DNA from 3 places in the Parafrankia sp. FMc2 genome. Region 3 is predicted to be linked to each of the others. Evidence: riboswitches for the same ligand, from Rfam matches in the RefSeq annotation. Region 3 holds a riboswitch; each other region holds the start of a gene.
The links. A riboswitch is a leader RNA that binds a small molecule or an ion and turns the genes downstream of it on or off. The one in region 3 is predicted to bind cobalamin.

Region 1 (3,268 bases), on a different contig from region 3:
GGCGCCGACGGCACGGGCGGCCCACAACCGCGTGCCGAGGCTGCGGGCGAGATCGTCCCCGAGAGCCAGGGCGTTGAGTGTGCGACTCAGGCCCCCCGCGAGAACGAGTCCGACGCCGACGAACGGCGCGACCGTCAGTAGTGCGGCTCCGTCCGCGCGGGTCAGGGAGCCCACGGCCCAGAAACGGAAGTCGTCCATCAACGAGGCGTCACGCAGGGTGATCATCGTCGTGATCCCGCCAAGGAACGCCGTGGTCGCCGCACCAGCGAGCGCGAGCTTGACCGGGGTCGCACCCCCCAGGCCCAGTGAACCGAGGGCGTAGACGAAGACCGCGGCCACCGCCGCGCCGCCGAAGGCGAACCACAGATAGCCGGAGACACCGCTGAGCCTGAAGACGTTGATCGCCACGACGACGGCGAGCGCGGCTCCGGCGTTGATGCCCAGGAGGCCGGGATCCGCCAGGGGATTCCGGGTCAGGCCCTGCATCGCGGCCCCGGCGACCCCCAGCGCCGTTCCCGCGAGCAGGCCGGTCGCCGTTCGCGGAATGCGCAGGTGGTAGACGATCCGTTCCGCATCGGTGACCGGTGCGCCGGACACCGCGTCGAGGACGTCGCCCAGACTGATCGCGTTGACGCCGAGCACGATCGAGGCCCACGTGGCGGCGAGAAGCCCCGCGACGGCGACGAGGAGACCCAGCGATCGACTCCACCCGCCGCGAAGCACCCCCTGACGCATCCGGCGGGTTGAATCGCCTGCCCCCGCACCGGAGGAAGGCGTCTGGGTGGCGGGCGGAGCGAGACTCACCGTCAGTCGACGAGGTCGGGGTGGATCAGCGAGGCCATCTGCTCGACGGCGTGCGCGGTGCGAACCCCGGCGCTTCGGTCGGCGAACAGCGACGGATGGACGGCGTTGTTCCTCACCGCCGTCAACCCGGCGAACGCCGGGTTGTCGACGATCGTGTTCACGTTTCCCATCGCGTCGTCGAGCGTGTAGTCCACCCCGAAGCCGGAGTTGGTGAGAATCACGTCCGGATCGCGCTTGATGAGCTCCTCGGCATCGACATAGATGTTGCGGGTCGACGTCACGTCCTCGAACGCGTTGACGCCCCCGGCGGCCTCGATGATCCTGGTGCCGAAGTCGACCCCGGTGCAGACCTGGAAAGTCCCGTCCTCCTGCGGACGCACGTAGGCGACCGTGGGCTTCTCGGCACCCTTCACCGCCGTCTCGACGGTCGTGATCCGATCCTTGTAGTCGTCGACGAGTGACCGGGCCTTGTCCTCGACGTCAAAGATCTTGCCGATGGTGAGAAGGTCGTCGTACACGGCGTCGATGGACACGTCGGCCGGGTCGACCTCCTGGTCGGTCCTCCCGTCCTCGGTCGGGCAGAACGGCGTCAGGATGTACGACTGGATACCGAGCTTCTCCAGGCTGGCGCGCGTCCCGACACCATCCGGGGTGTCGGCGGCGAACACCGTGCCGTAGCCGGCGAAGACGAAATCGGGCTTCGTGGCCAGGAGTGCCTCGCGGGTGGGATTGTTCTCGCTGTACGGCACCCCCCGCAGGCCGTCCGCATACTCCGGCAGGAACTCGGCGTCGAAGAACGACGAGCCCACCAGACGGTCACCCAGCCCGAGCGCGCTCATCATCTCGGCCGAAGGCTGGTACGTCGCGTACACCCGCTGCGGGGGAGCGGTGACACCGACCTGCCGATCACAGTTCTCCACCGTGACGGCCGCGGCGGACCGGTCTGTCTCGCCCGCGTCATCAGAACCGCAACCGGCGATGAGGGCCATCATCGCGGCGGTGGCCGACACGACGGCTGACTGACGGGTCGCGCGATCCCGAAGGCGAGATCCACGGAAGGGCAGGTGACGGGCGCGCATCAGCGTCCACACCCCTTTCTCGGGGTACTCGCCCCGATCACGGAAGGGTGCGACAGGCCGGGTATCTGACTCGCGGCCATCTCCATGGCCGACTCACAGTGGCGGTACCGTGCCGGATTCACGCCGGCTTCCCCGATACCTGTCGCGAAGCAAGACAGGAGGCTACCAGGGTAGATATGCCTGTTTGGCGAGTGTCGACAACTGAGGCGCAACAGTCATCGGTCCCGGTCGAACCTCCTCCTTCGAGGCTCAGGGTCGGGAAGGCCGCGCGGAGATCGAACGTGGCCACCACGTCAACGGCCGTCCGGCGAACGATCTACGAGACCTGACCGGTTACGTTCGGTCAAGGAGCGACGACCACCGGTGTGCACTCCAAAGCGTCTCCGCCGGCATCTGGCATCTGAGAGGGCGTTTAATTTGCCCTGATTGCGGCTTATGTTCTAGTAGGTGCCTCGCCAGGTTGGGGTGGCTTCGTCCGTTATGCGCCTGGCGAGGTTGTCGATCATGGCTATGTGGATCATGGATTCGGAGCTGGCGGGAAGGGTCTCGTAGTCGCGGGCCAGCCGGCGACGTAGCATGATCCACCCCAGGCTGCGTTCGACGACCCAGCGTGGGAGTGTCTGATCAACGGTGGGTGTGGTCTGGCCCGTGCCGCCGAGGCTGACTCGGCGGGAAGGGACGATCATGAGCGAGACGCTCGATCCCATGCCGACCCCGATCGATCACCAGCAGCTGGCCGCCGAGCTCGTCGCGAAGGCCCGCGCCGAGGGCGTGGACCTCGTCGGGCCTGGGGGGCTGCTGAGCGGGCTGACGAAGTCCGTGCTCGAAACCGCTCTGGAAGTGGAGATGAGCGCGCACCTGGGTTACGACAAGCACGACCCTGCCGGCCGTGACAACGGGAATTCCCGGAACGGGATCCGGACGAAGACGGTCCTGACGGAGATCGGCCCGGTCGAGATCGATGTTCCCCGGGACCGGGACGCCAGTTTCGAGCCGGCGATTGTGCGTAAGCGGCAGCGCCGGTTGAACGGCATCGATCAGATCGTGCTGTCCCTGGCCGCCCGCGGATTGACTACCGGAGAGATCGCCGCGCATTTCGCCGAGGTCTATGGTGCTTCGGTGTCGAAGGACACGATTTCCCGGATCACCGACAAGGTCGTCGCCGAGATGACCGAGTGGCGCAACCGGCCTCTCGACCGCGTCTACCCGGTGATCTTCGTGGATGCGGTGGTGGTCAAGGTCCGTGACGGCCAGGTCGCCAACCGGCCGTTCTACGCCGTCGTGGGGGTGACCGTGCACGGGGAGCGGGACATCCTGGGCCTGTGGGCCGGCGACGGCCACGAGGGGGCGAAGTACTGGCTGCAGGTCCTCACCGAGATCCGCAA
Region 2 (3,268 bases), on a different contig from region 3:
ACCGTTTCCTCTCCGGCCGGAAGACCGGGGTATCCACGGCGAGTTCCCGATGACCTTGAGCATCCGCAATCGGCTCACCGGTACCGTCGCCGAGATCACCGGCGGCGCTGTGATGGGCACCGTTCGCATAGATCTGCCGAACGGCGAGACGCTCACCTCCGCCGTCACCATGGACGCCATCAAGGACGTCGGTGTCGCGATCGGCAGCGAGGTCGAGGTGCTGATCAAGGCGACGGACGTCTCCCTGGCCATCGGTGCGACCTCCGGGCTGACGATCCGCAACCGGCTCAGCGGCACCGTGGTCGCCCTCGACACCGGCGGCGCGATGGCGCTGGCCCGGGTCGCCCTCGGGCCCGGCACCGAGCTGACCGCCGCGATCACCCGCGCCGCTGCCGACGACCTCGGCCTCGAGCCGGGAACGGCGGTCACGGCACTGATCAAGTCGACGGAGGTCGCCTTCTCCGCACTGTGACGCAAGGCCGCCAGCCGCCGCCGCCAGCCGCCAGCCGGCTGTCGGCGGCCGGCGGCCGGCGGCCGGCCCCGCCGCCCTACATCTTGCGGAAGTCCCAGCTGCTGATCTTCTCGGGGACCACCCGCAGCCAGGCGTGCCGGCCGTCGTAGTGCATCTCGTCGCGGCCGGTGTACTTCCGGGCGTACAGCAGCTCGGTGTTGGCGAGGTCGGGGTCGGGGGTGCTGGTGCGCGGGGCCTCTCCCACGCTCTCCGCCCGGCCGCGGATCTCCACCCCGCGCAGCTCACCGAAGCCGTGCCCGGTGTCGATGACCACGGCGACCCGCGGATCACGCTCGAGGTCCGTCCAGCGCTGGCTTCTCACGACCGAGTTGAGCCACAGCGCCTGCCCGTCCCACACGAACCACAGCGGTGTCAGATGAGGACCGCTCGGGCTCGTCGTCGCCACCCGGCAGGTGCGCTCCTCGGCGAGGAAGGCATCCACCTCGTCCTGGGCCATGGCGATCTTGCGGCCCCGACGCTGCTCTCTCATCGTTGTCCCTTCGTCAGCCCGGTGTCTTTCGACCCTATGGCGGGCTCCAGGCCAGATGCGCCGCCTTGCCAGCCAGCGGCCAGCGGCCAGCGGCCAGCGGCCAGCCGCCGGCAGCCGGCCAGCGGTGGCGAACCGACCAGGCTAGGGCCGAGCTCGGACGGTCTGGGGCAGAACGAGAAAACACTTGCATAGCCTTGCAGATGAGGTGGTGTGGACCGTACCGTTCTCGTCGCCGTGGTGTTCGGGAAGACCGGTGTGATGCCGGAGCGGCCCTCGCCACTGTGATCGGGATGTCGACAGCCACTCCCCGCCTGCCGGGGAAGCCACTGGGCAGCGGGCCACACGGACCGCACGCCCGGGAAGGCGGCCGCCGGCGCACCACCCGTCAGCCAGGAGACCGGCCACGGCACCCGCGATCCGTCCACGAGGTGTTGGAAGGCGGCCGATTCCGGCATGCGCGCACGTCTGGTGGCCCTGAGCGCCACCCTCCTACTCACCCCCGCCCTGCTCGCCGCCTGCGGTGACGACGGGACATCCTCGTCACCGCAGGCCGGCGCGGATGCCGACGCCCGGGGGTGCGTGACCGACTTCGACCCGGCGGCCGACTACTTCCCGGACCGCTCGACGCTGGAACACGCGAAGAACTTCACCGTCCGCTACGAGAAGGCCTACCAGGTCCTCACCGTGAAGGAGCCGTACCCGGACGGGAAACCCGAGTCGTACGTGCTCTACCGATGCGGGACGCCCGAGCCAGAACTGACCGGTGAGCTCGCCGGCGCACCACGGATCGAGATCCCGGTCCGCGGCCTCTACTCCGGCTCGACCACGCATCTGCCGCTGCTCGTGGACCTGGGGCGCGAGAACGTCCTCACCGGAGTGGCGAGTGCCGCGACCGTCGTCGACAAGGACATCCGGGCCCGCGCCGACGCCGACGAGATCGTCGAGTACGCCCCCGGCGGCCAGATCGACACCGAGCGGGTCGTCACCGCGGCACCGGACATCGTGATGACCGGCGGCACCGAATCCGCCGAGTACGGAACGCTGCGGGACGCGGGCATTCCCGTCGTCGCCAACGCCGAATGGCTGGAGGCCGACCCGCTCGGCCGCGCCGAATGGGTGAAGTTCATGGCCGCCCTCACCGGCGACGAGGCCGAAGCGGCGAAGGTCTTCGACCGGATCGAGGCCGACTACACCGCCATCGCCGACCGGGTGCCCGGCGGCGACCCGGTCTCCACGCTGATCGGTACCATGTACCAGGGCACCTGGTACATGCCGTCCGGTGGCAGCTACGTCGGCAAGCTCCTCGCCGACGCCGGCGCCACCTACCCGTGGGCCGGCGAGACCGACACCGGCAGCCTCGAACTCGACTTCGAGACGGTGTTCACCGAATCCGGCAGCGCCCCCGTCTGGCTCGCCGACGGCGAATGGGAGAACCTCGCCGACGTCACCACCGAGGACGAGCGGTACGGCCAGCTCGCGGCCGTCCACGGCGGGCAGGTGTGGAGCAACACGCTGGTCATCGGGCCGGGCGGCGGCAACGACTACTGGGAACGCGGCGTCACCCGGCCCGACCTCGTGCTCGGCGACCTGGCCGCGATCCTGCACCCCGACGCCTTCCCCGACCACACCTTCGCCTTCTACCGCCGCATCACGTGACGACGTCACCGACCTCCACGTCCCCCACGGCGGTGCCCGCCGGAGCTGCCGCGGGGGAGCCCCTCGCGGTTGAGCGCCGCGGCCGCCGCCGGGTGGGCGGGCGCCGGGCGCTGGTGCTCGGCGGGCTCGTGGCGGCGGTCGCGGCGACGTTCCTGCTCGCGCTCGCCGTCGGCTCGGTCGCCGTCCCACTCGACGAGACCCTGCGGGTCCTCGCCGGGCGGGCGCCGCACGACCCGCGGTGGACGGTCGTCGTCGGCCAGATCCGGCTGCCCCGCGCGCTCACCGCCGCGCTTGCCGGCGCGGCCCTCGGCGTCGCCGGGCTGCAGATGCAGACCCTGTTCCGCAATCCGCTCGCCGACCCCTACTCGCTGGGTGTCAGCTCCGGCGCCAGCCTCGGTGTCGCGCTCGTCGTCGCCGGGATCGGCGGTTCCGGCGGGACCTTCACCGCCAAGGTCGCCGGCAGTGACCGGTTCGGCGTCGTCATCGCCGGGGCCGCGGGCGCGGCCATCGTCCTGGCCGCCGTGCTCCTGCTCGCGAACTGGGTCCGCTCCGTCGTCACCCTGCTCGTCATCGGCGTCATTCTGGGCAGCGCCGTCAGCTCCGTCGTCAGC
Region 3 (3,268 bases):
CGGCACGGGAGGCCAGCCGCTCGGCGTTGGCCCGCAGGAGATCGGAGACCGCGTCACGCCCGGCAGTCAGGCCTTTGGTGAGGGTCACGATCTCGTCGAGCTTCTGCCGGGCGAACGCCAGCCATCCCGCGATGCCGGGGTCGAGGTCGCGTTCGAGGGCGACGTCCAGCGGCACGTGCAGCAGCGAGCAGGACGCCGAGACGTCGACCCGGCCGGCCAGGCCGCGCAGGTTCTCGAGGATGTCGAGGGCGGCGGTCAGGTCGGCGGCCCAGATGTTGTGCCCGTTGACCACACCGGCGACGAGCCGCTTGTCGCCGAGGCCACCGGCCGCGGTGAGATCGGCCAGGTTGGCCGACGCCGGCCCGACGAAGTCGAGCCCGATGCCGTCGAGGTCGCTGTCGCGCAGCACCGGCAACGCCTCGCCGACCCGGTCGAAGTAGGTGGCGAGCAGCAGCTTCGGCCGGTCCACCCCCGCGGTCAGGGTGGCGTAGGCACCGCGCAGCGCGTCGAGGACGGCCGCCGGCTGGTCGAGGACGAGCGCCGGCTCGTCGAGCTGGACCCATTCGGCTCCGGCGGCGCGCAGCCGCGCAAGCAGATCGGCGTACAGCGGCACGATCCGGTCCAGCAGCGACAGCGGCTCGAACCCGTCGCCGACCTCGGGAGCTGGCTTGGCCAGCAGGAGGAACGTCACCGGGCCGACCAGAACCGGACGGGTGATCACGCCGGCGTTGCTGGCCTCGGTGAACTCGCGCAGCGGCTTCTCCGGGTCCAGCGCGAAGGAGGTGTCCGGGCCGAGCTCAGGCACCAGGTAGTGGTAGTTGGTGTCGAACCACTTGGTCATCTCCAGCGGCGCCACCTGGTCGTTTCCGCGGGCCATGGCAAAGTAGCGGTCCAGCCTGCCCTGCGGGGTGCTCACGTCCGGGACGGCCTCGCGGTGCCGCGGCGGAACCGCACCCAGCAGGACGGCGGTGTCGAGCACATGGTCGTAGAGCGAGAAGTCGTTGCTCGGGATCTCCTCGACCCCGGCGTCGCGCAGCAGCTGGAGGCGTTCCCGGCGCAGCTGGCGGGTCGTCGCCAGCAGCTGCTCGGCGTCGCTGCTGCCAGCCCAGTACGCCTCGGTCGCCTTCTTCAGCTCCCGCTTGCTCCCCTGTCGGGGGTATCCGTACACCGTCGCGCGACTTGCCGGACCGGTGGTGCTCATGGCCTCTCCTTCGCGAGTCCATTCGACCTCGCGAAAGCGCCAGCACGGCACCGACACCCATCCCGGTCCTGGACGAACGCGGACCAGCAGGTATCGACGGCGCGGACCCGCCCACGAGGCCACAGCCAAACGCGCCCGCGATCGCGGACACGCACAGCGGGCAGGTCTTCGGACTCGCGGGCTCTCCCGATCCGTTCGGATCGGGGTTTCTACTGGCCGTCGCTTCCCAAACCCGGGCCTGGCCGGTGCATCACTGGCCGGGCCCACGCGGGTTCAGTGCTGTCGCGCCACTCCTCTCGGGGTGGCATCGGACGGCGTTCGTTCCCACTCACCGCTGCGGGGCAGTCCCGGATTCGCGCCGGGTTCCCTCTCACGTCTCCCACAGCATCGCCACCCCCGTTGAGGTGAGGAGCTGTGATCGAACCAGCTGCATTCAGCAGCCTAGCAACGGTGGGACGGGCACGTGACCGCGGCCGGCACCGCGGGCGCGGCGCTGGCCACGACACGGCTGGCCGCGGCCGGGCGGAGGAGACGAAGCTCGTGGGTGGCACCCCGTATGATCGTGGGCGCGGTGGGTTCGTCCTCCCGCGGTGGGGTCGGCCCGGGTGGGCTGCCGGAGTGTGCGAGGAACCTCGACATCTCGTGGCAGCGACGGGTGGGCCTGGCAGTGAGGGGACGTCGTAAGAGGGAACCCGGTGCGAGTCCGGGACTGCCCCGCAGCGGTGAGTGGGAACGAACGCCGTCAGTACGCACTGGGTGGATGGTGTACCTGGGAAGCGGCGGCCAGTAGGTTCGTCGGCCGGTCGGCCGACGGTCGTCCGCGAGTCCGAAGACCTGCCCCCCGCCCGCGCGCCGCCGGCGTGCGGGGGTCCGTGACCTCGCGGGTGGGTCGGTGGCCGATGGCGTGTCGCGGGTACGACCGCGGCCGAACGGGCGGGCTGCGCGTCGGTCTCGGGAAAGCCGCCGAGGTGGAATCCGGCATCCGTCCGCCGGCCCCGTGGCGCCCGCCGTCGCGTGGTCGCCTGCCTCCTTCGTACGGCTCACCGACCACGGCGTGCTTCCCGAGGGATGGAACCCATGTCGGTTTCTGGCGACGGCGACGACAGCGACATCGGCACGGTCAGCACAACCGTTCTGGGGTATCCACGGATTGGTCGAGCCCGTGAGCTCAAGGTGGCGACCGAGGCGTACTGGGCGGGTCGTATCGACGCCGCCGAACTGGAACGCACAGGCGCTGCGCTGCGTGCGCAGGTATGGACCGAGCTCGCCGGCGCCGGGCTGGACGCCGTGCCCTCCAACACGTTCTCGTTCTACGACCACGTGCTGGATGCGGCGGTCCTCTTCGACGCGGTTCCCGACCGCTACCGTGGCGTGGCCTCCGCCGCCGCGCGTCCCGGCCGTTCGCTGGAGCTGGACGTCTGTTTCGCCATGGCCCGTGGCGGTGCCGGCCTGCCATCGCTGGAGATGGCCAGCTGGTTCGACACCAACTACCACTATCTTGTGCCCGAGCTCGACCAGGACACCCGGCTCCGGCTGGCCGGGCGCAAGCCGGAACGCGAGTTCACCGAGGCCAGGGCGCTTGGCCTCGACACCCGTCCGGTGCTTGTCGGCCCGCTGACCTTCCTGCTGCTGGCCAGGGCCTCAACCGTCGCGGCGGCCGGCTTCACTCCGCTGGACCTGCTGGACGATTTGGTTGCCGCCTACGCGGATCTGCTTGGCCGGCTGGCCGCGGCGGGCGCTACCTGGGTGCAGCTCGACGAGCCGGCGCTGGCCCGCGACCTGTCGGAGCGGGAGCTCGTGGGGCTGCGCCGCGCCTACACGGCACTGGCTGCGGTGCCGGCGCGACCGAAGCTTCTCGTCTCCACCTGCTTCGGCGAGATCGGCGCGGCTCTGCCAGTGCTCGCGTCGGTCGGTGTCGAGGCGATCGGGCTGGACTTCGTGGCCGCGCCTGGCAACCTGGCCGCGCTCGCCGGCATCGGCGGCATCGGCAGGACGACGATCGTCGCGGGCCTCGTCGACGGCCGGAACGTGTGGCGCACGAATCTGCCGGCCGCGTTGTCGACCTGC

Region 1: linked by a shared signal. The riboswitch ahead of AB1460_RS29620 (ABC transporter substrate-binding protein) and the one ahead of metE (5-methyltetrahydropteroyltriglutamate--homocysteine S-methyltransferase) in region 3 are both predicted to bind cobalamin.
Region 2: linked by a shared signal. The riboswitch ahead of AB1460_RS16365 (ABC transporter substrate-binding protein) and the one ahead of metE (5-methyltetrahydropteroyltriglutamate--homocysteine S-methyltransferase) in region 3 are both predicted to bind cobalamin.

The regions. Positions count from the first base shown of each region.
Region 1 covers NZ_JBFLUG010000135.1:15,441-18,708, forward strand. Annotated here, with positions in the region: gene AB1460_RS29615 (FecCD family ABC transporter permease) at 1-735, opposite strand, end outside; gene AB1460_RS29620 (ABC transporter substrate-binding protein) at 807-1,814, opposite strand; cobalamin riboswitch at 1,922-2,063, opposite strand; partial or broken gene AB1460_RS29625 (transposase) at 2,324-2,494, opposite strand; partial or broken gene AB1460_RS29630 (IS256 family transposase) at 2,568-3,268, shown strand, end outside.
Region 2 covers NZ_JBFLUG010000041.1:16,956-20,223, reverse strand. Annotated here, with positions in the region: gene AB1460_RS16375 (TOBE domain-containing protein) at 50-472, shown strand; gene AB1460_RS16370 (pyridoxamine 5'-phosphate oxidase family protein) at 549-1,001, opposite strand; cobalamin riboswitch at 1,220-1,422, shown strand; gene AB1460_RS16365 (ABC transporter substrate-binding protein) at 1,455-2,657, shown strand; gene AB1460_RS16360 (iron chelate uptake ABC transporter family permease subunit) at 2,768-3,268, shown strand, end outside.
Region 3 covers NZ_JBFLUG010000018.1:31,806-35,073, forward strand. Annotated here, with positions in the region: gene metE (5-methyltetrahydropteroyltriglutamate--homocysteine S-methyltransferase) at 1-1,201, opposite strand, end outside; cobalamin riboswitch at 1,343-1,614, opposite strand; cobalamin riboswitch at 1,883-2,037, shown strand; gene metE (5-methyltetrahydropteroyltriglutamate--homocysteine S-methyltransferase) at 2,279-3,268, shown strand, end outside.